Linked DNA regions of Robertmurraya sp. FSL R5-0851. The protein of the gene in region 2 interacts with the protein of the main gene of each other region in a pairwise test. Links are inferred from orthologs where the notes say so. Each region holds a gene or a part of one and is shown on either strand. Other genes may lie near its edges.

Region 1 (12,709 bases), 3.4 Mb from region 2 along the record:
GAAGTGGAGCAGAGTATGTAACATCTCGTTCCTTGGATTCTTCAACAGAATACTTTGGCTCACTTAAACTATAATCAATAAATTCTAATGACAAATTACCTGTGAAATCTTCAATCGGTGAAATATCCTGGAACATTTCACGCAATCCTTCATCAAGGAACCATTGATACGAAGCTGTTTGAATCTCAATTAAGTTAGGTAATTCTAATACTTCACTGATTCTCGCATAACTTCTTCGCTGGCGGTGTCGTCCATACTGAACTAGTTGACCTGTCAACAGATTCACCCCTCAAATCAAGCTTTTATGATTACTTCTATAAATTTCTTATAAAAAATAGATGGGCAAACGAGATGCTTTTATCCAGACAGGAGGATTTTCCCACTTGACCGCTCGACTTAAGTCAACAACGCTTACATGCACCTTTTTTCATAAGACAAAAAGAAAAAGGGTTTTTTCTTAAAAACCGCATTCTCCAATTTTCTACTATTATTTTATTAGCATCGCCGCATATTGCCAAATTTATACAACTAGAGTTGAATTTAGCAATTTTACACAATATATCATGTTGGCATTTTATAATATTAACATAGCCAAAATGTCAAGTCAAATCTTTTTAGCTTTCAAAATAAAATACCCTTTTTTCTTTTCGATGGTTTCAACTGAACCAAATATTTCACTTAATTTCTCTATTGCAGATGGTGCACCCTGTTTTTTTTGAATGACAACCCACAGCTCACCGCTAGGAGCTAAATGATCAAAACTTTGTTCAAATATATCGTGAACTACTTGCTTTCCTGCACGAATTGGAGGATTTGTTAAGATAGCAGCAAACCCTTTGCCTTTTACCTGAGTTAACCGATCACTTTCGTATATCGTTACATTTGAAACTTTATTTAGAGTTGCATTGTCTTTTGCTAATCCAATCGCCCGCTCATTCACATCTACCATATGTATCTCTTTGGCTACTTGTTCTTTTGCTAGAGAAATCCCAATCGGACCATAGCCGCAACCAACATCTAAAATCGGTCCATCGATGTTTGGAAATTGAAACGCCTCAATGAGTAACCTCGATCCAAAATCTACTTCACTTTTCGAAAACACACCATTATCAGTAATAAAAGATAGGCTTTGATTTCTAAGTGTGAAACTCCATGTCTTTCGATTACTCTCAACTTTTTGCTCGCGCGAGAAATAATGCTCTGCCATACTACCACTTCCAAATTTTTAGTAGAGAAAACTTATACGAAAAAATTATAATCGAACCTTTTTTAAAAAGCAAAAGGCTCGCTTATGCAGCGAGCCTTTCAATATCATTATTACTTAACTTCAACGTTTGCTCCAACTTCTTCAAGCTTAGCTTTGATTTCTTCAGCTTCTTCTTTAGAAGCTCCTTCTTTAACTGCCTTTGGAGTGTTGTCAACAAGTTCTTTTGCTTCTTTAAGTCCAAGACCTGTGATTTCACGTACAACTTTGATAACTTTGATTTTTTGGTCGCCTGCAGAAGCAAGAACAACGTCAAATTCAGTTTGTTCAGCAGCAGCGTCTCCACCAGCAGCTCCACCAACTACAGCTACAGGAGCAGCAGCAGTTACACCAAATTCTTCTTCGATAGCTTTTACTAGGTCGTTAAGTTCTAAAACAGTCATGCTTTTAACTGCTTCAATGATTTGTTCTTTAGTCATGATAAAGTTCCTCCTTAAAATTGTGTTTTAATAGTTTATTTCACGAACGATAATTCTAACTTACGCGCCTTGTTCTTCTTTTTGATCTGCAACAGCTTTTGTAGCAAGAGCAAGGTTGCGGATTGGAGCTTGAAGTACGCTGAGTAGCATAGATAGTAAGCCTTCGCGTGATGGTAGTTCAGCAAGAGCCTTAATATCTTCTAATGATGCAACGTTCCCTTCAATTACACCTGCTTTAATTTCAAGAGCTTCATGCTTTTTAGCGAAGTCATTTAAAATTTTAGCTGGGGCAACAACATCTTCGTTACTGAATGCGATAGCGTTAGGACCTGTAAGAGCGTCGTTAAGGCCAGCAAGTTCAGAAGCTTCAGCAGCACGACGAGTTAAAGAGTTTTTGTAAACCTTGAACTCGATACCAGCTTCACGAAGTTGTTTACGAAGTTCTGTTACTTCAGAAACATTTAAACCACGATAGTCAACAACAACTGTTGTTTTAGCAGTTTTTAACTTATCAGCGATTTCGTCTACGATTACTTTTTTAGTTTCGATAGCGTTGCTCATCCTTACACCTCCTGTAGATTTACTACATTTATACCAGAAAATATAAACCTCCATGCCTTGCAGACATGGAGGAAGTATACAATAGTCGTTTACACGAACTGTTCAATCTATCGTATGACCTCGGTAGGAGATTAAGCCTTGAAGGCACCTACTGTCTGCGGTACAAATGTTATTCTATTTTCACAACAAAATCTATTCTAGTAGAATTTTATTCTGTTGTCAATTATATTTTTAAATTACTTTGCATTTACAGTTGAAGGGTCTACTTTTACTCCAGGTCCCATTGTTGAAGTAACAGTTACGTTCTTCATGTAAGTTCCTTTTGCAGCAGAAGGCTTCACTTTAAGCATTGTTTCGAAAATTGTAGTGAAGTTTTCAACAAGCTTTTCGTTTTCGAAAGAAGTTTTCCCGATTGGTACGTGGATGTTTCCAGCTTTATCAACACGGTATTCAACTTTACCAGCTTTGATTTCATTAACTGCTTTTGTTACATCAAATGTAACTGTACCAGTCTTAGGGTTTGGCATTAAGCCTTTAGGTCCTAACACACGACCAAGCTTACCAACTTCACCCATCATGTCAGGTGTAGCAACGATTACGTCAAACTCAAACCAACCTTGGTTAATTTTGTTGATGTAGTCTGCATCTCCTACATAATCAGCGCCAGCTGCTTCTGCTTCTTTCGCCTTTTCACCTTTAGCAAATACAAGTACACGTTGTGTTTTACCAGTTCCGTTTGGAAGCACAACTGCTCCACGGATTTGTTGGTCAGCTTTCTTTGGATCTACTCCAAGACGGAAAGCAACTTCTACAGATGCATCAAACTTTGCAAAGTTTGTCTTTTTAGCAAGTTCAATAGCTTCTTCAACCGGATATGCTTTTGTACGGTCAACAAGCTTTGAAGCTTCTAAAAACTTCTTACCTTTTTTAGCCATTTTTATTTCCTCCTAGATTGTGGTTTTAGCGGAAAAGTTCTTAACTAACCTCCCACGAATAACAGCGCTGTGCTTTAACACACCCGCTAGACATAAGAAAGGTTGCGCGTGAAACCAAATTCAACACCGCAACCCCTTAACTAAAGAAACATTCGAGCATGAATTAGTCTTCGATAACAATACCCATGCTGCGTGCAGTACCTTCAACCATACGCATAGCTGCTTCAACGCTAGCCGCATTTAGATCAGGCATTTTTGTTTCAGCAATCTCGCGCACCTTGTCACGCTTGACTGTTGCTACTTTATTACGGTTCGGTTCACCAGAACCAGACTCAATGCCAGCCGCCTTCTTAAGAAGAACTGCAGCAGGAGGAGTTTTTGTAATAAATGTAAATGAACGGTCTTCAAAAACCGTAATCTCAACAGGAATGATTAAGCCAGCTTGTTCAGCTGTACGAGCGTTGAACTCTTTACAGAATCCCATGATGTTAACACCGGCTTGACCAAGTGCAGGACCAACTGGTGGTGCTGGATTAGCTTTAGCAGCAGGGATTTGCAACTTAACAATCTTAATTACTTTTTTAGCCACGAGACACACCTCCTTAAGTCCGTGATGTGGTAATAGGGGATTTTCCCCTCCCACTCATATAATAGTCTTTATTTAGAATAAAGAACTGTTTCCTTTTGTCCGGTCTCAATGTTTGAGACATACTGACCTTTGAAATATTACCATCTTTCGAAACCTATTTCAAGTTTTTTCAGGTTATATTTTTTCAATCTGTGTAAATTCAAGTTCTACAGGGGTATCCCGACCAAACATATTTACAAGAACCTTGACTTTAGACTTGTCTTTGTCAATTTCTTCAATAGATCCAGTAAAGTTTGCAAATGGACCCTCCTTGACTTGTACCGTTTCTCCAAGTTCAAAGTTTACATCCACACGCTTCTGCTCAAGTCCCATACGTTTAAGAATGAAATTCACTTCTTCCGGCAGTAAAGGTGTCGGCTTAGAACCAGATCCAGCTGAACCTACGAAACCAGTTACTCCAGGAGTATTTCGAACCACATACCAAGAGTCATCTGTCATTAAGATTTCAACTAATACGTAACCTGGGAATACTTTTCTTTTAACTACTTTCTTTTTACCATTCTTAATATCTGTTTCTTCTTCTTCAGGCACTACTACTCGGAAGATTTTGTCTTGCATCGCCATAGACTCTACACGCTTTTCAAGGTTTGCTTTTACCTTGTTCTCATAACCAGAGTAAGTATGAACTACATACCAATTCTTTTCCATTGTCGAGGACGAATTGTCCTTCCCTCCCTATATAAAAAAATCCATATTATTAAACTAGAAAGCATTGTTAGCTTTTATTTTTTTACAAATGAAAAAACCCGTTGCCGGGCTTTGCTAAAAGTTTCCTATGTTTGTTACCATTATACCATTATGTTACGGGTGTTATTCAAGGAATTAAACGAATTAATTCTGAAATCCCTAAATCTATTACAGCAAAGAAAAGAGCAAAAAATATAACTGTAGCTAATACTGTAACTGTGTAGTTCGTCAGTTCCTTACGCTTTGGCCAACTAACCTTGCGCATTTCACGGCTGACATCTTTAAAAAAATCGACTACGCGCTGCATGTGGATACCCCCAACTTCCTTGTCTTACTCTATCTATAGGTGGTGCCTACTACTTTGTTTGACGGTGGATGGTATGAGCACTGCATGTTCTACAAAACTTCTTCAGCTCTAACCGTTCCGACTCTTTATTGCTCATCGTTGAATAGTTTCTCGAACCGCAAGTTACACAGGCCAAAACTACCTTTTTTGTCAAAAATGCCACCTCTAACTTACTATTTTGTCCATAAAACTGTATCATGGACACTTATCAATGTCAACAGAGCTCTATTACCATCTACCCTGTCATACTACAGGGTGAGCTCCCTTACCTCAAGGTATTTCTCAAGCTTCCTTTTCACACGTTGGAGCGCATTATCAATCGATTTCACATGACGGTTAAGCTCCTCTGATATTTCCTGATATGACTGGCCATCAAGGTATAGAGCTAGGACTTTCCGCTCTAAATCACTTAGAAGCTCTGCCATTTTCACCTCAATATGATCAAATTCCTCTTGATTGATAATAAGTTCCTCCGGATCTAACACTTTAGCTCCAGAAATAACATCCATTAACGTACGATCGGATTCTTCATCATAGATCGGCTTGTCCAACGACACATAAGAGTTCAGTGGAATATGCTTTTGTCTTGTTGCCGTTTTAATGGCGGTAATGATTTGTCTCGTAATACAAAGTTCTGCAAACGCTTTAAAGGAAGTGAGCTTGTCTTCTCGGAAATCTCTGATCGCTTTGTAAAGACCGATCATTCCTTCTTGAACAATGTCCTCTTTGTCAGCACCGATTAAGAAATAGGATCTAGCTTTAGCTCTAACGAAGTTTCGATACTTATGAATCAAGTAATCTAATGCTTCACTATCACCTTTGTGCACTAAATCAACTATTTCTTCATCCTCAAGCTGCATTAAATGTAAATAATTTTCGTTGATTTTTGTTGTCTTGTAGTCAGCATTCACTTCGGATCCCCCCGACCGAACAAGCATAGATAGAAATATTATACAGTAGGCCTTTTTAAAGCGTCAACCGCTCTTCACTTTCCTCGACGCCATTTTTCGAAAATTTCTGCCACTTCACTACTTAACGGTATTTTTGAAGCAGGGCTATTTTCCTGGATGTTCTTTACCTTTTTTTCTATCTTCTTTTCAACCGAATCCATCTCAATTAATAACTCTCGTGCTGATTTTCTTAGGGCTCCTTGTCCAAATATGGCCCATTGTTCTGTAAAATCAGAGGTGGCCACATGAATTTGAGTTTTCCTATTATTTAAAGAGATCGCAAGTTTTTCAATGCGTTCATCCGCAGTTTCATTATTTCTTGTGAAGATAACTTCGACTTTATAATTTTTATACTTTTTCTCTGTTCCTTTTACAAAATGTGCATCAAAAACAACGATGACACGATAACCTGAGTAGGCTTGATACTCGGCCATCCTCTCAACCAGACGGTCCCTAGCGGCAGCTAGATCCTTATTTTTCAGCTCTCGAAGCTCTGGCCAGGCTCCGATGATATTGTATCCATCCACTAACAGAATGTCCATTTTATCCCTCTAGTGGATATCGTTTTCGATACACCTCATACATTAAAAGGGCAGCTGCTACCGAAGCATTTAAAGAGGTGACATGTCCTTTCATTGGCAGGCTAACCAAAAAGTCACATTTATCACGGATGAGTCTCCCCATTCCTTTACCTTCACTACCAATCACAAGACCTAAAGGCATTGTCCCATCGAGCGAACGAAAGTCCTGTTTTCCCAACGCATCGGTACCTGCAATCCATAATCCTCGTTCCTTTAGTTCATCAATGGTTTGTGCCATATTCGTCACTCGGACAACAGGAACATACTCAATGGCACCCGTTGATGCTTTTGCTACGGTTGCTGTTAACCCAACTGCTCTTCGTTTCGGAATGATGATTCCGTGTGCACCAGTGGAATCCGCTGTTCTCATAATGGATCCTAGATTATGTGGATCCTCAATTTCATCTAACAGAAGGAAAAAAGGTGTTTCTCCTTTTGCTTCTGCTGCCTTAAACAAGTCATCCAGCTCCGCATACTGATAGGCAGCCACTGCCGCAACGACCCCTTGGTGATTTCCTTCTACCATCTGATCGATTTTCTTTTTAGGAACAAATTGAACGATGACATTTTGTGCTTTTGCTAGCCCAATGACCTGTTGCATTTGACCCGTTTGGGAACCTTCTGCGATAAATATTTTATTCACATCGCGTTCTGACTTTAGTGCTTCTATAACTGGGTTTTTTCCAATAATAAAGTCTTGGCTCATCTTATTGTTCCTCCTTTCATTCTCCAACTTGAGAGAGGGCGACTGTGATCAACTCATCAAGTCGCTCCTCTCTGTTCATCAAATATAGATATCCGATTAATGCTTCAAACGCTGTCCCATAGCGATATGTCTGTACATCTGTGTTCTTTGGCACTGTTCCAGATTTTGCATTTCTGCCCCTTCTAACAACAGCCTCTTCTTCCTCACTCAAAAGCTTCGAATCCAGAAAGTGATGGATGAATTGACACTGAGCTTTTGCTGAAACATACTTGGTTGACTCCTTATGAAGCTGATTTGGTCTTACCTTCCCTGATTCAAGGAGATATCTTCTAACATAAACTTCAAAAATGGAGTCCCCTATATATGCTAAAGCGAGACTATTCAATTGTTTCGCATCTATCGTATTTTCAAAGTGAAGCATATTTTAGCCTCTTTTCCATCTTGTGCCTTGAGGCGTATCTTCTAAAATAATATTCATCTCTTTTAACTGATCACGAATTTGGTCAGATAACTGGAAATTCCGATCTTTTCTAGCCTGGATTCGTTGTTCAATTAATGCTTCTATTTCTTCGTCAAGCAGTTGATCCGCTTCAAGCGTTAAACCTAAGATTCCAAATAACACTTCAAACTCTCTCATAAATGCATCGATTACAACAATAGATGTATTTTTTTCTATAAGATACATGTTAGCCAACTTAGATAGGTCGAATAACTTAGTGATCCCATTTGCTGTATTAAAATCATCATCCATATCACGAACAAACTCATCATGTAAGGTGGTAACTTTTGTCAACCACTCTTGATCATTATCCGTTAAGTTGGTACTTGCATCCCGTCGATGTTTTAAGTTTTGGTACGAAGTTTTCAATCGTTCAAGTCCTGCTTTTGTATTTTCTAACAATTCATCAGTATAGTTAATAGGATTGCGATAATGGACTGCTAACATGAAGAAGCGTAGTACCTGCGGATCATGTTTTTTGATAATATCGTGAACGAGAACAAAGTTTCCTAGTGATTTTGACATTTTTTCATTATCAATATTAATGTACCCGTTATGCATCCAATAGCGCGCAAATGTTTTTTCTGTTAGCGCTTCTGATTGGGCAATTTCATTCTCATGATGAGGGAAAGCCAGATCCTGTCCTCCTGCATGAATGTCAATGGTATCACCTAAATACTTCTTCGCCATGGCAGAGCACTCAATATGCCAACCCGGTCTTCCTTTCCCCCATGGGCTTTCCCAGAAGATTTCACCCGGCTTTGCTGCCTTCCAAAGGACAAAGTCTAAGGAATCTTGTTTCTTTTCACCGATGGCAATTCTCGTTCCTAGTCGCAGTTCATCAATTGATTGGTGAGACAGTTTACCATACTCCTTAAATTTGCGAGTGTGATAGTATACATCTCCCTCGGACTCATAGGCATATCCCTTTTCAATCAATGTAGAAATAAAATCTAAAATAATATCCATACTTTCTGTAACTCGAGGATGCACATCTGCTCTTTTGCATCCAAGTGCTGTAACATCTTCAAAGTACGCTTTAATAAAACGATCAGCAATCGTTGGGACATCTTCACCCAGCTCATTTGCTACGCGAATAAGTTTATCATCCACATCAGTGAAATTGGAGATATATTGAACCTCATAGCCCCTGTACTCTAAGTATCTTCTTACTGTATCAAACACAATAGGTGGTCTAGCGTTTCCTATATGGATATAGTTATAAACTGTAGGTCCGCAAACATACATCTTTACTTTACCTTCTTCAAGAGGTATGAACGGCTCTTTTGAACGAGTCAATGTATTATATATTTGAATGCTCACGCTCGTAACTCCTTTCCTTCTCTACCTGTTCTAGTTGTCTTCTTAAATGGTTAATTTCGGATTCTAATGCTTTAAAACGATCACCAGTTGGATCTGGTAGATCACAGTGATTTAAATCTTTCTCTACTTTCTTTCCATCCCTTATTACCACTTTCCCAGGAATACCAACTACTGTCGAATTCGGAGGGACATCCTTTAGTACAACAGAACCTGCGCCTATCTTAGAATTTTCACCAACCGTGATTGACCCTAATACTTTCGCACCCGTTGCAATAAGAGCATTGTCCTTTATCGTTGGATGTCGCTTTCCTTTCTCTTTTCCAGTTCCTCCGAGTGTAACTCCCTGAAACACCGTCACATTGTCACCAATTTCACATGTTTCACCAATGACAACCCCCATGCCATGATCGATAAAAAAACGTCTTCCGATGGTTGCACCTGGGTGAATTTCTATCCCTGTGAAGAAGCGACTTACCTGCGAAATGACCCTTGCCATAAAATAAAATTTTCTCTTATATAGAGCATGTGCCATTCGATGAGCCCAGATGGAATGCAAACCTGAATATGTTAAGATAACCTCCAAATACGTCCTTGCCGCTGGATCTTGTTCAAAAACTACTTCAACATCTTCCCTTAGCATTTTAAACATTATCGTTCCCCCTAAACGTAAATGCTGCTTTTTTATAAAAATAAAAACGCCCCTGTCAAAAATGACAGAGACGCTTTGTTGCGCGGTTCCACTCTGTTTAAGTAACCTAAGTTACTTCAACTCAACTCTTGTAACGGAAGAAATCCGCCTCATTCTACTAAGGGAATGACCCCGTTTCGAATCAGGACTCAGAGGGGCACTTCAAAAAACAAGGGACTTAAACCACTTTCAGCCGATGATGGTTCTCTCTAAAAAGCATTGCTTTTTTACTTTTCCTCTTCAACATTTTCTAAATTATATAATTATCTTTACTATATTACATTTTTTCCAATCTGTTAACCAATAATGCTCACAATTCGCTGTAATATTTTTTCTTTTCCGATTAGCGCAATGGCTTTCGGTAGATCGGGACCATGTGTTTGACCAGTAGCAGCCACACGAACCGGCATAAAGAGCTTCTTACCCTTTTGCCCCGTTGCTTTTTGAACACTCTTCAACGTTGCTTGAACATCCTCTGGCTGGAGACTTGGAAGCTTTTCAATCTCATTCGCAAAAGTAGATAATACTTCCTTCACGCCTTCCTCCTGAAGAACCGCCTTTGCTTCTTCCTCTAGCTCCAGCTCTTCCTTGAAGAATAACTCAGATAGCTCGACAATTTCAGCCCCATAGCTCAACTGCTCTTGATAAAGTGCTACGAGGTTTTTCGTCCATTCTATTTCCTCTGGAGTCATTGCCTCACTAATAAGACCCGCCTTTTGAAGATGTGGCAGAGCAAGCTCATACACGACATCAACCTCTTGCTTCTTCATGTATTGGTTATTCATCCACGTAAGCTTTTGCTTATCAAATAGAGCCGGAGATTTCGAAAGTCGATTCGCTTCAAAAATAGAAATCAACTCTTCCTTCGAGAAAATCTCTTCTTCTCCAGATGGTGACCAGCCGAGTAAAGTAATAAAATTAAATAATGCTTCAGGAAGATATCCTAATTCCTCATACTGTTCAATGAACTGAATAATGGACTCATCTCGTTTGCTCAGCTTCTTTCGGCTTTCATTCACGATCAATGTCATATGTCCAAACACCGGTGTTTCCCAACCTAATGCTTCGTAGATCATCATTTGCTTTGGTGTATTTGAGATATGATCATCACCACGCAACACATGTGTGATTTCCATTAAGTGATCATCAACGGCTACAGCAAAATTATATGTTGGTGTTCCGTCCTTTTTTACAATAACAAAATCTCCGCCGATTCCATCTGCCTCAAAAGAAACGTCCCCTTTAACCATATCGTTAAAGCTGAAAACCTTTCCTTCAGGAACTAGAAAGCGAACACTTGGCTGTCTGCCTTCTTTTTCTAAACCTTCACGCTGCTCACTCGTTAGATGACGACATTTGCCTGAATAGCCACCCATCTCACCCTTCTCCGCTTGCTCATTACGTTCTGCTTCTAATTCTTCTTCTGTACAATAGCATTTATAAGCTTTGCCCTCTTCTAGAAGTTGCTTATAATACACTTCATATAAGTCGTTACGTTCTGATTGTCGATATGGACCATATGATCCACCGACATCAACGCTCTCATCCCAATCGATCCCTAACCATTTTAAGTATTTTAGCTGACTCTCTTCCCCACCAGCAATATTACGCTTCTTATCAGTGTCTTCAATTCGGATAATAAACTTTCCACCTTGATGACGCGCAAACAAGTAGTTAAATAGCGCAGTACGAGCGTTTCCAATATGTAAATGCCCCGTTGGACTTGGTGCATAACGAACACGTACAGTGTTAGACATTCTTTTTCCTCCTAAGAGTTCAATCTATTTTTGACATTTATTTTATCATTGTGAAAAGACAATTCCTAGAGCTCTTTCTTTTTTAAGAGCACCACTGCTTGAGAGGCAATTCCTTCTCCTCTTCCGGTAAACCCAAGCTTTTCTGTCGTTGTTGCTTTCACATTTACTTGATCGGGTGTAGCTTTCAATAATTCAGCGATTCGGTTCTTCATTTGCTCAATATATGGTGCCATCTTAGGTTTTTGTGCAATAATGGTGCAATCTGCATTCACAAGCTCATACCCTCGATTCTCAACTAATGACCATACATGTTCAAGAAGTTTCGCTGAATCGGCATCCTTAAACTCTGGGTCCGTATCCGGGAAGTGTCTTCCAATATCTCCTTCACCAATCGCCCCTAAAACTGCATCTGTCACTGTGTGAAGAAGGACATCTGCATCAGAATGCCCTAACAATCCTTTTTCATAAGGAATCGTTATACCTCCTAATATCAAAGGTCTACCTTCTGTGAGCTGATGAACGTCAAATCCTTGTCCAATTCTAAACATCGTTATTAAAGTCCCCTCTTTTGGTAGTCACGTTGCTTAATGATTGCCTCTGCAAAATACAAATCTTCTGGTGTCGTCAGTTTGATATTATCGTAGTCGCCCTCAACAATTTTTACAGGTATATGTAGTCGTTCTACTAAACTGGCTTCATCCGTCCCTAAAAAATTCTGTACCAACGCTAGGTTATGAGCTTCTTCTAGCAACGACACGCGAAAAGCTTGTGGGGTTTGAATGGCCCACAAGCTTGAACGCTCAATCGTCTCAACTACTTCAAAATTATTTACCTTCTTAATCGTATCCTTAACAGGCACCGCTACTACAGCCGCTCCATCCTTTTCAGCTACCGATACTAATTCATGGATCACTCTTTTTTCAATAAATGGCCTAGCTGCATCATGTACGAGTACAATTCCCTCTTTCTTTGCTGCCTGCAACCCATTGTATACACTATGCTGTCTTTCGTTCCCACCAGCAACAAGAGAGGTAACCTTTTTAATTCGATACTTTTTTAAGAGACTGGAAAAATGATCTTCATCTCCGGCTGAAATAGCTAAAATAATTCCCTTACATGCGTCATCTAATTCAAATACTCTCAGAGTATGAATTAATATAGGAATATCCTTTAGCTGAAGCAACACCTTATTTTTGCCTGCCCGCATTCTTTTCCCTTGTCCTGCTGCAGGGATAATAACTTGGTAAGACATAAGATATCCCCTAACTATTTCTATAATGCTTTTTCTAGTAACTTCGGTTTAGCAAAAATCATTCGACCAGCTGATGTCTGTAATACACTTGT
Region 2 (18,250 bases):
AAGATTTTGAAGAATTTTCTTGTTGGCGGTACCAGTAATAGGAAGCCTGTTGCATCTGTTATAAAACCTGGTGTTAATAGAAGTGTGCCACCGATAATAATACAAACTCCATCCAATAGTACATCGCCAGGCATTTGACCGGATTGAAGGAGATGTTGAGCCTTTCTTATCGTATCTAGTCCTTGTTGCTTTGCTAGGTAGGCACCAAGCAAGCCAGTTAGAACGATAAGGGTGATGGTAGTCCAGATGCCAATAGTCTTACCTGATAAGAGCAAAAGACCGATTTCTGCTGCCGGTATAATAATTAATAGTAAAACGATATAACGCAAAATAATCGCCTCCTAGTTGTCCTTATATTATATGTGTATTCTTTAAAATCAGCAAAAAAGAAGCAGCCATTAGGCTACTTCTTCACTTATATTATAGAACGCTCGCGTGACCGTTATAAATAACACCATGTGAAGCGTCAATCGTAACTTCTTGACCATCCTTTAAGCTAGTAGTTGCACCTTCAGCGCCTACAATTACTGGAATCCCAAGACTCAGTCCTACTACTGCAGCATGACTTGTTAAGCCGCCTTCTTCCGTAACTAACGCACTGCATTTTTCAATTGCTGGAACCATCTCAGCATCTGAGCCAATCGTAACAAGGATAGAACCTTCTGTTACTTTATCTAACGCTTCTTTCGCTGAGTTAGCAATCACCACTTTACCAAAAGCTGTTTTTCTTCCAATTCCTTGAGCTTTTAGTACTACATCTCCAACAACATGAATTTTCATTAAGTTTGTTGTGCCTTTAACATTGACCGCACCTGCAGTAATTACCACTAAATCTCCGCGAGAAACGATTCCACTGTTTAAGCTTTCCTCTACCGCTGTATCAAGCATTTCATCAGTAGTATTGGCTTGTTTTCCGATTTGAGGATACACACCCCAAGCTAGTGATAGACGTCGGGCTACACCGTCATCAGAAGTAACAGCCACAATTGGAGCCTTAGGACGGTATTTAGAGATCATTCTAGCCGTATGTCCACTTTCAGTAGGAGCAATGATCGCATTTGCATCCAGATTTAATGCTGTGTGCGCAACTGATTGCCCAATTGCATCTGTAATATTATGATCATTTTCTTTGCTACGGTTAGATAAGATTTCTTTATGATCCAATGCAGATTCTGCACGAGATGCAATGTTATGCATCGTTTGAACCGCTTCTACAGGATACACACCAGCAGCTGTTTCCCCTGAGAGCATAATAGCGTCTGTTCCATCAAAGATAGCATTGGCTACGTCACTTGCTTCCGCTCTTGTTGGACGTGGGTTACGTTGCATAGAATCAAGCATTTGTGTAGCCGTAATAACTGGCTTCCCTTGTGCGTTACATTTTTTAATTAAACTTTTTTGAACAAGAGGTACCTCTTCCGCAGGAATTTCTACTCCAAGGTCTCCACGTGCAACCATTAGTCCGTCAGAGATTTCAAGAATTTCGTTGATTTTATCAACACCTTCTTGATTTTCAATTTTAGGAATAATGTGGATATGTGTTGCATTTTGTTCCTCTAATAAACGGCGAATTTCTAGTACATCGGATGCACGACGTACAAAGGAAGCAGCAATAAAGTCAATTCCTTGCTCGATACCAAAAACAATATCGTTCGCATCCTTTTCTGTGATTCCTGGCAGATTAACTGAAACACCTGGAACGTTTACACCTTTTTTATTTTTAAGTGTGCCCGTATTTAAAATTTTCGTATAAATTTCTCCAGCATCACGGTCAATCTTAGTTACTTCTAAGCCGATTAAACCGTCATCTAGTAAAATTTTTGAACCTTCGTTCACATCATCAATTAATCCAGGATATGTAATGGAGAATTTATCAACTGTTCCTTCTACCTCGGTCATTGATACAATCACATCGTTACCTGCAACTAACTCAATTGCACCATCAACCATATTATTTGTACGAATTTCTGGACCTTTTGTATCTAACAGAATAGCAACTGTTTTTCCGGTTTGCTTTGAAGCTTCACGGATATTTCTAATACGTGCACCATGCTCTTCATGGTCACCGTGAGAGAAGTTTAGACGAGCAACATTCATCCCAGCCTCAATCAGCTGTGTTAATTTTTCTACGCTTTCACTTGCTGGGCCTATAGTACAAACAATTTTTGTTTTACGCATACAATTGTGGACCTCCTAATATTTTAAAAAACGTTAAATGGATAGCTCTTTTGACAAGTTGTACATACTTTGATTTACCGAATGCTTTCTCGTTAGAATTTCGATGATATCGTGGTCAATAAGCTCATTCTTTTCAATACCAACCGCTCTTCCACCCTTGCCTTGTAACAATAACTCAACCGCAAATGCACCTAGACGACTAGCAAGCACTCTATCTGCTGCAGTAGGAGATCCACCACGTTGAATATGTCCTAACACAGACACACGAGTGTCAAGATCGGTTGCTTCCTTGATTTGCTTACTGAATTCAACACCGCTGCAAACACCTTCTGCAACCATGATGATACTGTGTTTTTTTCCACGCTCATGGCCACTTTTTAAGCGAGCTGCAATCTCATCCATATCATAACCAACTTCTGGTATAATGATTGTTTCAGCTCCTCCTGCTAAACCAGCCCAAAGAGCAATATCTCCTGCATCTCGACCCATAACTTCAATGATAAAAGCTCTATCATGAGAAGTAGCCGTATCGCGAATTTTGTCGACTGCATCAATTACCGTATTTAGAGCTGTATCAAATCCTATTGTATAATCTGTACCTGGTATATCATTATCAATTGTACCTGGTACACCAATACAAGGGAAGCCTTGCTCTGTTAATGCTTTTGCCCCTCTATAAGATCCATCGCCACCAACGACAACTAAACCTTCAATACCAAATTTCTTTAATTGTTCAATTCCTTTTTGCTGACCTTCTTTTGTTTTAAACTCCTCACAACGAGCAGAATAAAGCATGGTTCCTCCACGATGAATAATATCACCAACAGAACCTAGTTCTAACTTTTTGATATTTCCGCTAATTAAGCCAGAGTAGCCGTTGTATACTCCATAGACTTCCATATCATGAAAAATTGCTTTACGAACGACCGCACGTACAGCAGCGTTCATACCTGGTGAATCTCCACCACTTGTTAACACACCGATTCTTTTCAAAGCAAATCACCTCTGTATTGGATTGTTGAAGTATTATGTATAGTTAGAAGATGAATAATACGACATGTGATGCACTACTATTATTTACAGAATACCCGGGAATATTTCTAAAATACCATGAAGAAACAATGTTCTCAACTCTATCATAAACATAAAATCAATAGACGAAATAGTTTTTTTATTGAAAGCGCTTAATACTATCTTTTTTTTCTAAAAATGTTCATAATTCGATATTTACTGTCATTTTATTGGGATTTCTCTAAAAAAATAAGAAAGAGTGTGTCGAAACACACTCATCCATTTACACCTATATATTCGTGCAAAAATGTATATTTACCCATATTCTTGTATTTTTCATATCTTAATGCAAGCAGTTCATTTTCTGTTAGCTGTAACAACTGCTTTAGTGACTGTTGAATCGTATTTCTTATGCTTTCGGCTTGAGTATTTACATCCTTATGGGCTCCACCTCGAACTTCAGGAATAATTTCATCAATCACTCCAAGTTCCTTTAAGTCTGGTGCCGTGATTTTCATTGTTTCAGCCGCCTGTTTCGCAAGAGAAGCATCCTTCCAAAGAATAGCTGCAGCTCCTTCAGGGGAAATAACCGAGTACGTTGAGTTTTCAAGCATGTGGATATGATCACCTACACCAAGTGCAAGGGCACCACCACTTCCTCCTTCTCCAATGACAATACAAACAATAGGTACGGTTAAGCTTGCCATTTCAAAAAGGTTCCTTGCAATCGCTTCGCTTTGCCCTCTTTCTTCCGCAGCTTTCCCAGGATACGCACCCTTCGTATCAATAAAACAAATAATCGGACGATTGAATTTCTCCGCTTGCTTCATAAGTCTCAATGCTTTACGGTACCCCTCAGGATGTGGCATTCCAAAATTTCTACGGATATTTTCCTTCGTATCTTTCCCACGCTGATGGCCAATAATAGTAACAGGCAAACCTTGGAACTTCGCTACTCCTGCTACAATGGCTTCATCATCTCCAAAAAAGCGGTCCCCATGACATTCAATGAAATCAGAAAAGATAATTGATAAATAGTCTTGAGTTGTTGGCCTGGCAGGATGTCTCGCAATTTGCACTCTATCCCATGGCTTCATGTTGTCATAAATATCTTTTTCAAGCTTTTGAAGTCTTGCCTCAAGCTTTTCAATTTCGTCTGTCAAATCTACTTCTGCACTCGCTGTAAATTCTTTTAATTCTGCAATTTTCTTTTTCAGTTCAATGACTGGTTTTTCGAATTCTAGTTCTCCAACCATTCTATTTCACCTCCAGGCGTATGAATATCAAGCAATGTGGAAATTTTCTCTCTCAAATCATCCCTAGATATTACCGCATCTAACTGACCATGTTTTAAAAGAAATTCTGCTGTTTGAAAATCCTCAGGAAGCTCTTCTCTAATGGTTTGTTCGATAATGCGTCTCCCTGCAAATCCAATTAAAGCTCCTGGCTCAGCGAAATTATAGTCCCCAAGAGAAGCGAAACTAGCAGACACTCCTCCAGTAGTTGGGTGTGTCATGATCGATATGATTAGGTTACCTTCGTCGCTAAACTTTTTAAGGGCAACACTCGTCTTGGCCATCTGCATCAGGCTCAATACTCCCTCTTGCATCCTTGCTCCACCTGAAGCTGTAAAGATGATAAATGGGATGGATAGCTCACCTGCTTTTTCGATCGCTCTCGTAATCTTCTCACCAACTACAGAGCCCATACTTCCCATTCTAAAAGTAGAATCCATCACGGCAACAACCGCGTCATGTCCTTCGACCTTACATACACCAGTCACAACAGCTTCATTTAAATTTGTTTTCTGACGATCTTTTTCAAGCTTTTCTATATAATCAGGGAATCCAAGCGGGTTCTCAGATATCATATAACGATCAAGTTCAACGAAGCTTCCTTCGTCAACAAAGCTTTTTAGCCTCTCTTTTGAATTCATTGGATGATGATACCCACAGTGAATACAAACCTTAAGATTCTTCATTAACTCCTTGGAATACATGATTTTCTTACATCTTGGACACTTGGTCATAATCCCTTCTGGGACATCTTGTTTTGCAGCTTCGGTTGGAATAGTTGCATATTTTTTCTTCTTTGGTTTTGTAAATAGGTCTTTAATCGGCAAGCTTAAACCTCCCCATAGAATTCTAATAATCTCAGTGGTCAGACCACTACAATGAAAAATAATGCCTTTTTATATGAAGGCTCGTCTAGTTCTTTTTATCATGTTAGTATAATGTCACAACAAATTCTGCAGATATTTGTCGTTAATCATTCGACAGTTTCCGTAGTGAATAGTACGACTTTAGAACATCCGCCTCATTTCCACCTAGTAAGGCTTGCACGATTGCGAGGTAGAACGGATCGTTCCTTTCCATCTTCGGAAGCTTTAGCGCATCGTAATAATCATTTAAAATCGACCAAATACGATAGAAAAGATGATTATCTGCCAGCTCAACAATTTTTATAAAAAACTGATCGTCCGTAAATTCGCAAGATTCGAGCCACTTTTTTAAATCTTCTAGTTGGTTTACATTATTTCTACGGAGAATGAGTCTTAAACAATCTAATTCGATTAAATATTTCGTTTCAATCACATCTTGTTTTGCTTTTGAATCTTGAAGCACAAATGTGCCAAGTAGCTGCACAAGCTGATTACTGCGAAAATCTCTTATAAAGGTACCTTCTCCTCGACGGGTCTCAATAAGTCCTAAAAGTTCTAAAGCTCTTAAAGCTTCACGAACAGAGGAGCGTCCTACATTAAGACGCTCACAAAGTTCTCGCTCTGATGGAATTTTATCACCGGGTTTTAAACCATCCTGTTCAATCATACTGCGAAGCTGCTTGACAATTTCCAGATAGACTTTTGAGCCTCGTTCCACTGGTTCCATACTCACTTTAAGATCACTCGCTCTTTCCAATAACGGAAAGCTGGCTAGTTCTAGTCTTAATCTCGAGTGGGTCAACCTTCAATCTGGCTACACCTGTTTCCATTGCTGCCTTCGCAACTGCTGCCGCTACCTCTGGCGCTACTCTCGAATCGAATGGTGCTGGAATAACGTAGTCAGCGCTTAGCTCCTCTTCTGAGACAAGACTAGCAATCGCTTCAACCGCTGCCACCTTCATTTTTTCATTTATGTGAGTGGCTCTTACGTCTAAAGCACCTCTGAAGATTCCAGGGAAAGCTAGTACATTATTTACTTGGTTCGGGAAGTCAGAACGTCCGGTTCCGATAACCTTCGCTCCAGCTTTTTTCGCTTCTTCAGGCATGATCTCCGGTGTTGGATTCGCCATAGCGAAAATAATTGGATCCTCATTCATTGTTTGAATCATTTCACCCGTTAATGCACCTGCAACAGAAACTCCAATAAACACATCTGCACCTTTAAGTGCATCTACAAGACTACCTGTTTCTTGATTACGGTTCGTATATTTGGCTATTTCATTTTTAATGTCGTTCATTCCAAATGGTCTGCCTTCATATATAGCTCCTTTAGTGTCACACATAATAATATCACGTACACCATAGGTATATAAAAGTTTCATAATTGCAATCCCTGCAGCACCTGCTCCGTTAGCTACGACCTTAATTTCATTCATCGATTTGCCAACAAGCTTTAGCGCATTTACTAAACCAGCAACTGTAACGATTGCTGTACCATGCTGATCATCATGAAACACAGGTATATTGGTTTCCTTTTTAAGTCTCTCCTCAATCACAAAGCAATTAGGAGCAGCAATATCTTCAAGGTTTATTCCGCCGAATGTTGGTTCTAATAACTTGACGGTTTCAATAATTTTTTCGACGTCAGTTGTACCTAAGCAGATTGGAAATGCATCAACTCCAGCAAAGCTTTTAAACAAAACAGCCTTTCCTTCCATAACAGGAAGTGCCGCTTCTGGTCCAATATTTCCTAATCCAAGTACAGCTGTTCCATCAGAAACAACAGCAACCATATTCCCTTTCATCGTGTAATCATAGACCGTTTCAGGCTTGTCATAAATTTCTTTACAAGGCTCGGCCACTCCTGGCGAATAGGCAAGGCTTAGGTCATTTGCATTCCTAACTTGAACTTTCGATTTTGACTCGAGCTTACCTTTGTTTACTCTGTGCATATGTAATGCTTCTTCACGTAAAGTCAAAATGCATTCCACCCCTTAGTTAAAATAACTTTCTTTTCTCCATCCCCTTTTAGTGGTCAGACCACGTACACTTACACAATATAACATAATACAAATGGATGTAAAGGCTAATTATTTCAAAATGACGTTATCTGAACCAAGCAACGCCTGGATTTCCCTAATGAGTATCGTTGTAGGTTGTACATAATCCTCTTTACCAAGCCTAATACTTCTCTTAGATTCCTCGTAGTAAAGAATAACAGGTGTTCCTCCAGAATGCCTGTTTAACAGTTTCTTTAGTGTATGCAAAAATTCACCATGTTCTTGATGCTTTTGTATTTTTAGATATAATACGTTTTTATCTTCCACCACTTCTTCGTTCTTAACTACTTCCTTGGCCGATGATATAATAAGTTGCTTTGCTCCATTTCGTTCCTCGATTTTCCCATCAACAATCACAATATTACCTTGTTGTAAGAGCATCGAATATCTTTTAAGAACAGTAGGAAACACAACCGACTCCATATCTCCACTTTGATCTGATACTGTCAAGAAAGCCATCGTTTCTCCCTTTTTTGTACGAATTTTCTTCAATTCAGTAATATAGACCAAAACTCTTACATTTCTAATTTTTGTTGAAATGTAAGAAATCGCCATTGTTTGTTCCAATTTAGCTTCTTTCTCATAAATGGAAACGGGGTGGTCCGAAAGATATAAGCCTAATGCTTCTTTCTCCTGCCTTAGTTTATCTTCAGCCCTTATCGGATCAACGGTTACATATTTTGGTTTCAGGAAAAACTCATCATCTGTAAATAGATCTCCTTGCTGTGAGTCATCAGGATTTACTAGCTGCGCATGATCTAAAGCCACGTCAAGGCTAGCTAATAGCACGGCACGGTCTTCTCCGAATTCATCGAAGCTACCGGAATGGATAAGCGATTCTAATGCCTTCCGGTTAACTGATTTAGCAGACACTCGGATACAAAAATCAAAGAGATCCGAAAATTTCTTGCTTTTTCTAGCGGAGAACAAGCCCTTTAAAGCTGCAACGCCAATCCCCTTTATGGCTGTAAGACTGTATCGAATTGCATGATTTTCCACTAAGAAAGTATAGCCGCTTTTGTTAATGGATGGAGGCAAAACTTGAATACCCATTTCACGACATTCTTTTATATATTGAGCAATCTTTGACTCATTACCAATACTTGAGGATAATAACGCAGCCATAAAATACACTGGATAGTTCGCTTTAAGGTATGCGAGTTGATACGCAATCACACTGTATGCAACGGCATGACTCCTATTAAATCCATAGTTTGCAAATTTTACGATCAGATCATATACCTCATTGGCAATGCTTGACTCGTACCCCTTTGTCATTGCACCTTCAACGAAATGCTGTCTTTCTTTATCAAGAATTTCTTTTTTCTTTTTTCCAACTGCTCGCCTCAATAAGTCAGCTTCACCTAAACTAAACCCCGCCATCGTTGAAGCAATTTGCATGATTTGTTCTTGATACACGATGATTCCATACGTATTTTCAAGAATTGACTTCAAATCTTCATGCAAATACGAGATATGTTCTTTTCCATGCTTTCTATCTATAAACATCGGAATATTTTCCATAGGTCCGGGACGGTATAGAGCGTTTACCGCAACAATATCTTCAAAATTTGTTGGCTTTAACCGTCTTAATACATGTCTCATCCCTTCAGACTCTAATTGAAACACACCCGTTGTTTCTCCACGGCTTAACATCAAAAACGTATCCTTATCATCTAAAGGAATCGTTTTAATATCAAAATTAACTCTTACTCTCTTTTTTATCAAATCAATAATAGATTCTATGAGGGTTAAATTCCTTAAACCCAGAAAATCCATTTTTAATAGTCCAACCTCTTCCAAATCGTCCATCGCATACTGAGTGAGATAGACAGATTGACTTCCCTCACTTATGGGAACAGTGTTAACAAGCGGTTCTTCAGAGATCACTACCCCAGCTGCATGTGTGGATGTGTGCCTTGGAAGGCCCTCTAACTTTACTGCTGTCTCAAACAGCCTTTGGTTTGTAGGAGATTCATTAACAAATGCACGGAGCCTTTCTGACTGAGCGTAGGCATCTTTTAATGATATTCCAAGTTGCGAAGGTACCGCTCTTGACAGACCTTCGAGTTCCTTCGTATTTAATCCAAAAGCTCTTCCAACATCACGAAGGGCCGCTTTTGCTGCCAACGTACCAAAAGTAACGATTTGAGCCACATGTGCTTCTCCGTACTTGTTAGCGACATACTCGATCACCTCATCACGACGGTGATCCGGAAAGTCGATATCGATATCTGGCATTGTGATACGTTCTGGATTTAGAAACCTTTCAAATAACAAATCATATTTTAATGGGTCAACATCCGTTATGTACAACACATATGAAACCAACGATCCTGCTGCCGAACCTCTACCTGGACCAGTTAATATATGCTGTTCTCGTGAAAACCTCATAAAATCCCAAACAATTAAGAAGTAATCAGCAAATTTCATTTTCTCTATTACGCTTAATTCGTATCGTAATCGCTCTTTATGCTCTTTGGTTGCAGAGCTGTACCTTTCAGAAAGACCTTTCATGCAAAGCTTTTCTAACAATCCCTCTGCCGTTTCACCCTCAAGTGTTGGATACTTAGGAAGCTTTTGTTTATGGAGCTCAACCATAACATTGCATTCTTCAGCAATTCGCCAAGTATTTTCTAACGCTTTAGGGAAGTCTGCAAAAAGTTCAACCATCTCTGCACTCGTTTTTAAATAATATTGGTCGGTCTCCAAACGTTCCCTGTCATCATCCTGTAACTTCTCCCCATTTTTTATGGCTAATAAACACTCATGGGCAAATGAATCCGATTGTTGTAGATATCGAACATTATTTGTGACGACTGTTTGTACTGAATAAGAGTTCCCTAAAGAAACGAGTTTGTTTAAAAGACTGGTTTCTGCTGGTACATTATGATTTTGCAAGGAAAGAAAGAAGCTATCTGCTCCAAATATATGTTTATACAAATCTGCACATTTCGCTGCTTGTTCTTCGTTATCCTCTAGTAAGTACGACTCGATTTCCCCCGCATCTCCCGGAGAAATCGCAAATAATCCCGCTGCGTAATGTTTAAGCCATTTTAAGGGAATACCTTCCTTGGATTTCGTTTGTACAACACTTGAAATTTTCATTAAGTTTTGAAATCCCACCTGATTTTTCGCTAAAAGCACAAGTGGGTACGCCATATTAGAAGTTATTTCACTTTGAACATCCACTGAAAGTCCAATGATCGGTTTTATCTCATGCTTTAAGCATTGCTTATAAAAGGCGACTGCACCATGCATGACATTGTAATCAGTTAATGCGAGCATGGTAAATCCCTTTTCTTTTGCTCCCTTTACCAATTGTTCAACGGAAGCTGTGCTTGATAATAAACTAAACGCACTTTGCACTTGAAGGTGAACAAAAGACATATAAATCACACCCTAACTGCTTCATTCTTCTTTTATTATAGGGGCATAGACGAAAAAAAGAAAATATGTTCGCTTCATGAAAGCTCATATTTTTTAGAGTTTGTCCATATGATGTATCAATACTTTATTGATGTGAGGATGATTGTTGTGGGCGAACAACCGTATATATCAATTTTAATAGATGCCTACTTTATTGCTCTAGGTGTTTTATTAGGCGGAGCGCTCATCGGGGGGCTTTCTGCATTCTTGACCGGAAAACCAATGCTAACGGAAATTTACCGTATATCAACTTCGATACGGATTTGGGCAATTATCGCTGCGATAGGCGGAACATTTGATACAGTTTATAGCTTTGAAAAAGGATTCTTAGATGGTGGAACAAAGGATATCTTTAAACAATTCCTGCTCATTCTTACTGCTATGGGTGGTGCACAAACGGGAGCAACGATCATTAACTGGTTAACTCAGGAGCATATTTAAATGAGAATTCCGCCTTTCTACCGACTTCGTGCTGTCCAGCAGTTTATTGCAGGAATGGCGTTAGGTGGTGTAATCAGTTGGTGTATATTTCTTTATATTTACGGTGATTGGCAAGAAAGATACTCAAAAGAGCTAAAGCTGCAAGAGGAAACCATTAAGGATTTGAAGAATGAGAAAAATATTTGGCAAAATGACTATCGGGAGTTAAACAAGAAAAACGAAGAACTTCTTATTGTCCAAGACATTAAAATTAAAATCAGCCAAAAATACCAAATAGACTCATTTAGTATCTATGAAGTGGAAGAAGCCATTAAAGAGGATATCAACCCTTTGTTAAAAATGGATATTGATACAGCCTATAAAAGTAGTGATTGGGTTAAAAAGGTTATTGAAAATCGGACACACAGGATAAACGATAAAAGATACCAAGTCAAAGTAAAGGAAATTGTGTTTTATACGACATTATCCATTCAACTTGAGATGCAATTAGCCAATAATTAAGGTAGGAACAAAACTAAGTTCCTACCTCTTTTTTTACTTACAAACTTCTTCAATATCTTTCATGACATGTGGAACTTCATCCCATGAATAGATGGAGGCTCCAGCTGCAAGAGGATGACCGCCACCTTTATATTTTTTAGCCACTCCATTAATAACCGGACCTTTTGAACGAAGGCGAACACGAATTTGATCACTTTCCTCAATAAAGAAAGCCCATGCTTTGATTCCTTGTACACTTCCAAGAGCACTCACAAGCAGGGAGGCATCTGCTGCCCTTACATCATATGTAGCAAGCAGTTCCTTTGGAAGGATCATAGATGCAACGCCATTTTCGTTCATTTCAAAATTTTGAAGAACATAGCCATTTAACTTAACCACATTCATTGGTAGTTCGTACATTCCGTCATAAACTTCTGTACGAGAGAAATTATATTGTATTAACTCTCCAGCATATTGGAATGTTCGATCATTTGTACTAGGGTAAAGAAATCTCCCCGTATCTCCAACAATTCCTGCATACAATAATCTAGCCGCTTGATCTGACATTTGTAAGCCCTTTTCTTGACCATATAAGTAGAGTTCATAAATCATTTCACTTGTTGAGCTAGAAGTCGTATCAACCCAGACAAGATCACCATATGGATCCTCGTTTGGATGATGGTCTATTTTGATCAACTTGTCCCCAGAGAGGTATCTTTGGTCACAAATACGCTCTTGATTTGCCGTATCTGTCACGATAACTAGAGACCCATTATATGTATCATCACTTATTTCATCAAGCCGTCTCAAATATTGTAAAGACCGCTCTTCTTGTCCAACTGTGTAAATCGTTTTGTCTGGGAAAGAAGCCTTTAAGATTTCTGCCAGTCCTCCTTGTGACCCATACGCATCCGGATCTGGGCGAACATGTCGATGAATAATAATGGTATCGTACTGTTTAATCGTTTCAATTATTTGATCTTTCATTGCTGATCTCCTTTTTTTCCTAATACTCTCTTTTTAACACAAAAAGAGAAAAAGTAGAAATTATTTTATATACAAGGTAGAATAATGGAAGAATGTCGAAGCTTGGAGGGAATTATATGCCTATATTTGTCATTATTATTGTCGTATCTATTATGTTTTATCTTTTTTATAAAATCCAATTTTTTCGTTCCAACCGACCAGCAGAAAAGAAATGGATTTCTGCTAAAAGCAATATTGCTCTAGGATTATTTATTGCATCCTTTGGAATGAATCGTATCATGATTTCTCAATCAACTGTAGTGTATATCATAGGTGCTATTTTTATCGCCCTTGGAGCATACAATATTTTGGGTGGAATAAAAGCTTATAAGTATTTCCTTCCTCTAGCAGCAAAGGAAGCAACTGAATTAAAAAAGCATATGTAAGAAGGGGAGTTGTTCATTCATCGAACAACTCCTTTTTCCTAATGTCTGTCAATCAGCTGACACATCATCATCGCTTTACCAACTAAAACATTTTCGTTATATACTTCCACATCGACCTTCCCAAATTTTCGACCAACCTCTAGCACTTTCGGATAAATTTCTAATACACTATCCATTTGAACGGGTTTTAGAAAATAAATGGTCATATTTTCAACGACTAGATCACCTTTTTTATATCCTCTTAGAACACCATTGGCTGCTTCTGTCACAATGGTAGTGAAAACACCATAAGAAATCGTCCCAATCGAGTTAGTCATTTGAGGGCTTACTTCACAGCGGAGAACGTCCTCGTTCTTTGTTTTCCCTTTCGTTACTACAAGCTGATTTGTAACGATGTCATCAATCGTTTCTCCGACTTGAGGCTGCCGTTGGATCATCTGTAGAGCTTTTAGTACATCCTGTCTGCTTATGATTCCCTCTAAGCGATTATTGTCGTCAACAACAGGAAGGACCTCAATCCCTTCCCATACCATCGAGTGGGCACAGGAGGCAACACTCGTTTTCCCAGTAACAGTCATTGGATTTTTTGTCATGATTTTTTCAATACTCGTCGTATCTGCAATTCCCATAACGTCCTTTGAAGTAACCATCCCTTGCACCTTCATCTGGTGGTCGACTACTGGAAAACGACTATGCTTTGTTTCACGATTTTTTTCATGCCAAACTTCTATTGTATCCGTTGTTTTTACATAGATTGTCTCGTTAATAGATGTTAGAATATCTTCAACAAGTACAATTTCTTTCTTTATTAACTGATCGTAAATGGCACGGTTAATCATCGCAGCAACCGTGAAGGTATCATAGCTAGTTGAAATAATGGGCAACTGAAGGTCATCTGCCAACTTTTTCACTTCATCTTCCGTATCAAATCCACCAGTGATGAGCACGGCTGCTCCAGCATTCAATGCATACTCATGCGCTTTTGTCCGGTTCCCGACAATGAGTAGATTACCTGCTCCAGTGTACCTCATCATTTGTTCAAGCTTCATCGCACCAATGACAAACTTATTTAATGTTTTATGTAAACCCGCACGTCCACCGAGAACTTGTCCATCAACAATATTTACTACTTCAGCAAATGTTAGCTTTTCAATATTCTCCTTTTTCTTTCTTTCAATTCGAATCGTACCAACACGTTCAATCGTGCTCACATATCCTTTATTTTCTGCATCCTTTATGGCTCGATACGCAGTACCTTCACTAACATTAAGCGCCTTGGCAATTTGCCTTACTGATATTTTTTCACCAATTGGTAGTTCATCAATATATTGTAGAATTTGTTCATGTTTTGTAGCCAAGACCTTCACCCTTTATAAATTCTGTATTTTCTATTAGTTTGGTATCTATCCTTTTATTATAAAGCGTGAAGGGGCTTGATTACAATTTGATTTCATTTTGCGAATAGGTAATTAATAGGCTCGCACTTTTCTTCGCACCTGTTTTTTTGATAATTTAGCTTCCGTAACCCTTCTCTTTTTAGGTGCATACATAATAGCAGATAAATTCCCTGCTATTACGAATACGGCTAACACAAGCCAGGCCACTGAGTATATTCCTGCAGTTCCCGCGTTATAAGCTGACAGTTCAGGTACTCCGTAATAAAGCATCACTCCCGTTGCAAGTAAGCAAAATAGGTATCGATTTTTCTTCAATATAAGCAATCTCCTTTCTTGTCCAACTAGTAAAATGTATGCAAAAAAATAAAAAAAAGTCGATGAAATCGTCCAGAGACTCTTTCATCGACAAACTTTACCTACAACTCTATCGACTGCCCTACATCTAGAACAGCACCCACTCCATCAGGAAGCATCTTTACAAACGTTCTAGGGTCTTGCTGAAGCAATGGGAAGGTATTAAAGTGAATCGGCACTACCTTCTTTGCTTGTAATAGTCCTGCAGCATAAGCAGCATCATCTGGACCCATCGTAAAATTATCACCGATCGGCAGGAAAGCTATATCTATTGGATGTCTGTCCCCAATTAGCTTCATATCCGAAAATAATCCCGTATCCCCCGCATGATAAATGGTTTTCCCATCAATCGTTAAAAGGACACCTGCAGGCATACCAAGGTAAACGATTTCATTATTCTCGTTTATGTACCCTGACCCGTGAAATGCTTGGGTTAGCTTAACTCTACCAAACTCGAAATTAAATCCTCCACCGATATGAAGCCCATGTGTTCTTACTCCTTTAGAACCTAGATAATCAGCAATCTCTGCAGTTCCAATTACAAGCGCATCATTCTTTTTGGCAATCTCGACGGTATCACCTATATGGTCATTGTGTCCATGAGTCACAATGATTACATCTGCATGAACATCTTCAACTTTTAAATCCGTTGTTGGGTTTCCATTAATAAAGGGATCAAATAGTATTCTCGTTCCATTGGCCTCAACTAATAGTATTGAATGTCCATGAAAGCTAATTTTCATCTCTCTACACTCCTTTTCATTTATCAATTTCCTTATATCCATATTTTACTACCAATATAAGTTTACTTTCAAAAGTAATGTTGTTACTCTAAATTTATAATACCGAAGGGGGAATAACTTTGAATAGCAAGCTTAACTCAATAGCCAACTGGCTTACTCAAGAACAAATTGATTTTTGCTTTTTAACTAATCCTGACAGTGTATTTTATGTAAGTGGATTTTTAAGCGATCCCCATGAAAGGCTGCTAGGTGTAGGTATTTTCCAAAGTGGAGAACCCTTCCTTGTTTGTCCCTCAATGGAGAAGGAAGATGCAAAGAAGGCCGGATGGGGCTTTGATATAATCGGATATTCTGATATCGAAAATCCATGGATACTTATACATAAGCTTTGTAACGATCGAACGAAGTCTGTAGAAAAAATAGCCATCGAAAAAGAACATATGAATGTGGAGCGCTACGAGCTTATAGGTTCCTTATTTTCACAAGCTACTTTTCTTCCTGCAGAGGAAAAGATCCGCAAATTACGGATGGTAAAAAGCGAGAGTGAAATTGCTTCGATTCGCGAGGCGTGTGCCCTAGCTGATTACGCAATTGAAGTAGGCTGTTCCGAAATAGCGGAAGGAAAAACCGAACTGGAAGTATTAGCAGCCATTGAATATGAATTAAAGAAAAAAGGCGTTTCGGAGATGTCTTTTTCTACTATGGTTTTGACAGGGAAAAACGGAGCGTCTCCACATGGAAATCCTGGACTGACAAAAATGAAAAAAGGCGATCTTGTTCTCTTTGATTTAGGAGTCGTCGTTGATGGATACTGCTCAGATATTACCCGTACAGTAGCACTTGGTGATATAAGTGAGAAGCAAAAAGAAATATATGATACCGTTTTAAAAGCTCAAGCCTCAGCTATCGAAGCGAGTAAGCCTGGAGTAACATGCCAAGCGGTCGATCTAGCAGCAAGAAATATTATTTCAGCAGCTGGCTACGGAGAATATTTTCCACATCGGCTCGGTCACGGGCTAGGAATTAGTGTACATGAATATCCTTCTCTTACTGAAACAAATACTCTTCTACTTGAAGAAGGCATGGTCTTTACGATCGAACCAGGAATCTACGTTCCTGGAGTAGCGGGTGTCAGAATTGAAGATGACGTGCTTGTTACCTCCAATGGGGTTGAGATCTTAACAAAGTTTCCAAAGGAATTACAAATAATAAGATAAAATAAAGCTCCTTGAACATTTTTTATAGGGAACCGTTTTTAGGTGCATTTCTTAAAATACATACCGAAATGACAGTCGTATTGGCATCGTTAATTGGTATAAAGAGGAAAACTCGCTCCCTTTTAAATTTGATGTCTTGTCCTTATTCGAGTAACCAGTAACCAGCAAAATTAAGCGGAGTTTTTCCGGTTAATTGCAGAATGAAGCCCGTTTTGGGTTAAATAAGTGGAGATTTTCCGTTTATGCAAGGAAAATCTCCACTTATTCACGTTTTTTGAGACAATTGTCGGAATTTCTCCGCCTATGTAAGCTATTTTTTATCGTATTTGCTAATTAAGCGAAATTTCTCCGTCTATTATGAACTCAGATGCTTAACCGTTGAACATTTTTCATGGAGCTTTTCTTGAATTTCTATTTTTCTAATAATTCACGAGAAGCTGCATATTCTAATCCATGAGCTTCTGCCACAGCCTCATATGTGACATAGCCTTCAAGGGTATTGATTCCTTTTAGTAACGCTTCATTTTCAAGACAAGCTTTTTTATAGCCTTTGTTTGCAATTTGGAGTGCATAAGGCACGGTTACATTTGTTAAAGCCATCGTTGAAGTACGTGGTACTGCACCTGGCATGTTTGCTACTGCATAATGCACAACACCATGCTTTTCATATGTTGGCTTATCATGTGTGGTAATACGATCGGTCGTTTCAAAGATACCACCCTGATCAATCGCAATATCAACGACAACCGAGCCTGGTGACATCGACTGAATCATTTCTTCTGTCACAAGCTTAGGTGCTTTTGCTCCTGGTATTAACACAGCGCCAATGACTAAGTCAGAGCTTTTTACTTCTTCAGCAATATTGTAGTGGTTAGACATAAGAGTCGTCACATCACGGCCGAAAATATCATCAAGTTGACGAAGTCTATCAGGATTTAGATCGATAATCGTCACACTTGCCCCTAGCCCAATCGCCATTTTTGCTGCATTGGTTCCTGCCACTCCCCCACCAATGATGGTCACCTTTCCTCTATTCACACCTGGTATACCAGCAAGAAGGATTCCTTTCCCGCCATGTACTTTCTCTAGGAATTGAGCACCAATCTGTGTAGCCATTCGTCCAGCTACTTCACTCATAGGAGTTAATAGCGGAAGGCTTCCATTGGAGAGTTGGACCGTTTCATAGGCAATTCCAACTACTTTGTTTTCAATTAATGCCTTTGTTAATTCTGGCTCTGGAGCTAAATGTAAATATGTAAATAAAATCAATCCTTCTCTGAAATACTGATATTCCTCTCGAAGTGGTTCTTTAACTTTCATTACCATATCCATCGACCACGCTTTTAAAGCGCTTTCAACAATGATAG

What was found.
Region 1: the proteins of dnaE (region 2) and rplL interact in binary tests that used the Escherichia coli proteins (3 or more experiments, as listed by UniProt). The link is inferred for Robertmurraya sp. FSL R5-0851 from one-to-one orthologs.

What each region holds. Positions count from the first base shown.
Region 1 is NZ_JBBOOE010000001.1:109,130-121,838, reverse strand. The notes cover bases 1-2,913. They hold rplL (50S ribosomal protein L7/L12), read right to left. Parts: upstream 1,684-2,913; coding sequence 1,318-1,683; downstream 1-1,317. Other genes in these bases: rplA (50S ribosomal protein L1), read right to left, coding at 2,481-2,913; rplJ (50S ribosomal protein L10), read right to left, coding at 1,744-2,244; MKX65_RS00650 (methyltransferase), read right to left, coding at 605-1,207; rpoB (DNA-directed RNA polymerase subunit beta), read right to left, coding at 1-286. Outside these bases: more of rplA, read right to left, coding at 2,914-3,179; rplK (50S ribosomal protein L11), read right to left, coding at 3,343-3,768; transcription termination/antitermination protein NusG, read right to left, coding at 3,943-4,476; preprotein translocase subunit SecE, read right to left, coding at 4,643-4,822; rpmG (50S ribosomal protein L33), read right to left, coding at 4,872-5,015; RNA polymerase sporulation sigma factor SigH, read right to left, coding at 5,110-5,721; MKX65_RS00605 (NYN domain-containing protein), read right to left, coding at 5,847-6,353; 23S rRNA (guanosine(2251)-2'-O)-methyltransferase RlmB, read right to left, coding at 6,355-7,098; MKX65_RS00595 (ribonuclease III domain-containing protein), read right to left, coding at 7,115-7,519; cysS (cysteine--tRNA ligase), read right to left, coding at 7,523-8,920; cysE (serine O-acetyltransferase), read right to left, coding at 8,901-9,569; gltX (glutamate--tRNA ligase), read right to left, coding at 9,905-11,365; ispF (2-C-methyl-D-erythritol 2,4-cyclodiphosphate synthase), read right to left, coding at 11,431-11,913; ispD (2-C-methyl-D-erythritol 4-phosphate cytidylyltransferase), read right to left, coding at 11,919-12,617; MKX65_RS00565 (PIN domain-containing protein), read right to left, coding at 12,638-12,709. UniProt on the Escherichia coli protein: The binding site for several of the GTPase factors involved in protein synthesis (IF-2, EF-Tu, EF-G and RF3). Is thus essential for accurate translation.
Region 2 is NZ_JBBOOE010000001.1:3,481,765-3,500,014, forward strand. Bases 7,241-11,146 are described here. They hold dnaE (DNA polymerase III subunit alpha), read right to left. Parts: upstream 10,801-11,146; coding sequence 7,441-10,800; downstream 7,241-7,440. Other genes in these bases: MKX65_RS17970 (NAD(P)-dependent malic enzyme), read right to left, coding at 7,241-7,329; MKX65_RS17980 (YtrH family sporulation protein), read left to right, coding at 10,939-11,146. In the rest of the region: MKX65_RS17940 (FxsA family protein), read right to left, coding at 1-329; pyk (pyruvate kinase), read right to left, coding at 421-2,178; pfkA (6-phosphofructokinase), read right to left, coding at 2,212-3,171; accA (acetyl-CoA carboxylase carboxyl transferase subunit alpha), read right to left, coding at 3,465-4,445; accD (acetyl-CoA carboxylase, carboxyltransferase subunit beta), read right to left, coding at 4,430-5,311; MKX65_RS17965 (FadR/GntR family transcriptional regulator), read right to left, coding at 5,454-6,077; more of MKX65_RS17970, read right to left, coding at 6,091-7,240; more of MKX65_RS17980, read left to right, coding at 11,147-11,280; sporulation membrane protein YtrI, read left to right, coding at 11,281-11,781; MKX65_RS17990 (DHH family phosphoesterase), read right to left, coding at 11,815-12,747; MKX65_RS17995 (YtpI family protein), read left to right, coding at 12,864-13,172; MKX65_RS18000 (CBS domain-containing protein), read right to left, coding at 13,211-14,530; MKX65_RS18005 (hypothetical protein), read right to left, coding at 14,642-14,884; MKX65_RS18010 (metal-dependent hydrolase), read right to left, coding at 14,986-15,666; MKX65_RS18015 (M24 family metallopeptidase), read left to right, coding at 15,786-16,883; ald (alanine dehydrogenase), read right to left, coding at 17,295-18,250. UniProt on the Escherichia coli protein: DNA polymerase III is a complex, multichain enzyme responsible for most of the replicative synthesis in bacteria. This DNA polymerase also exhibits 3' to 5' exonuclease activity. The alpha chain is the DNA polymerase catalytic subunit.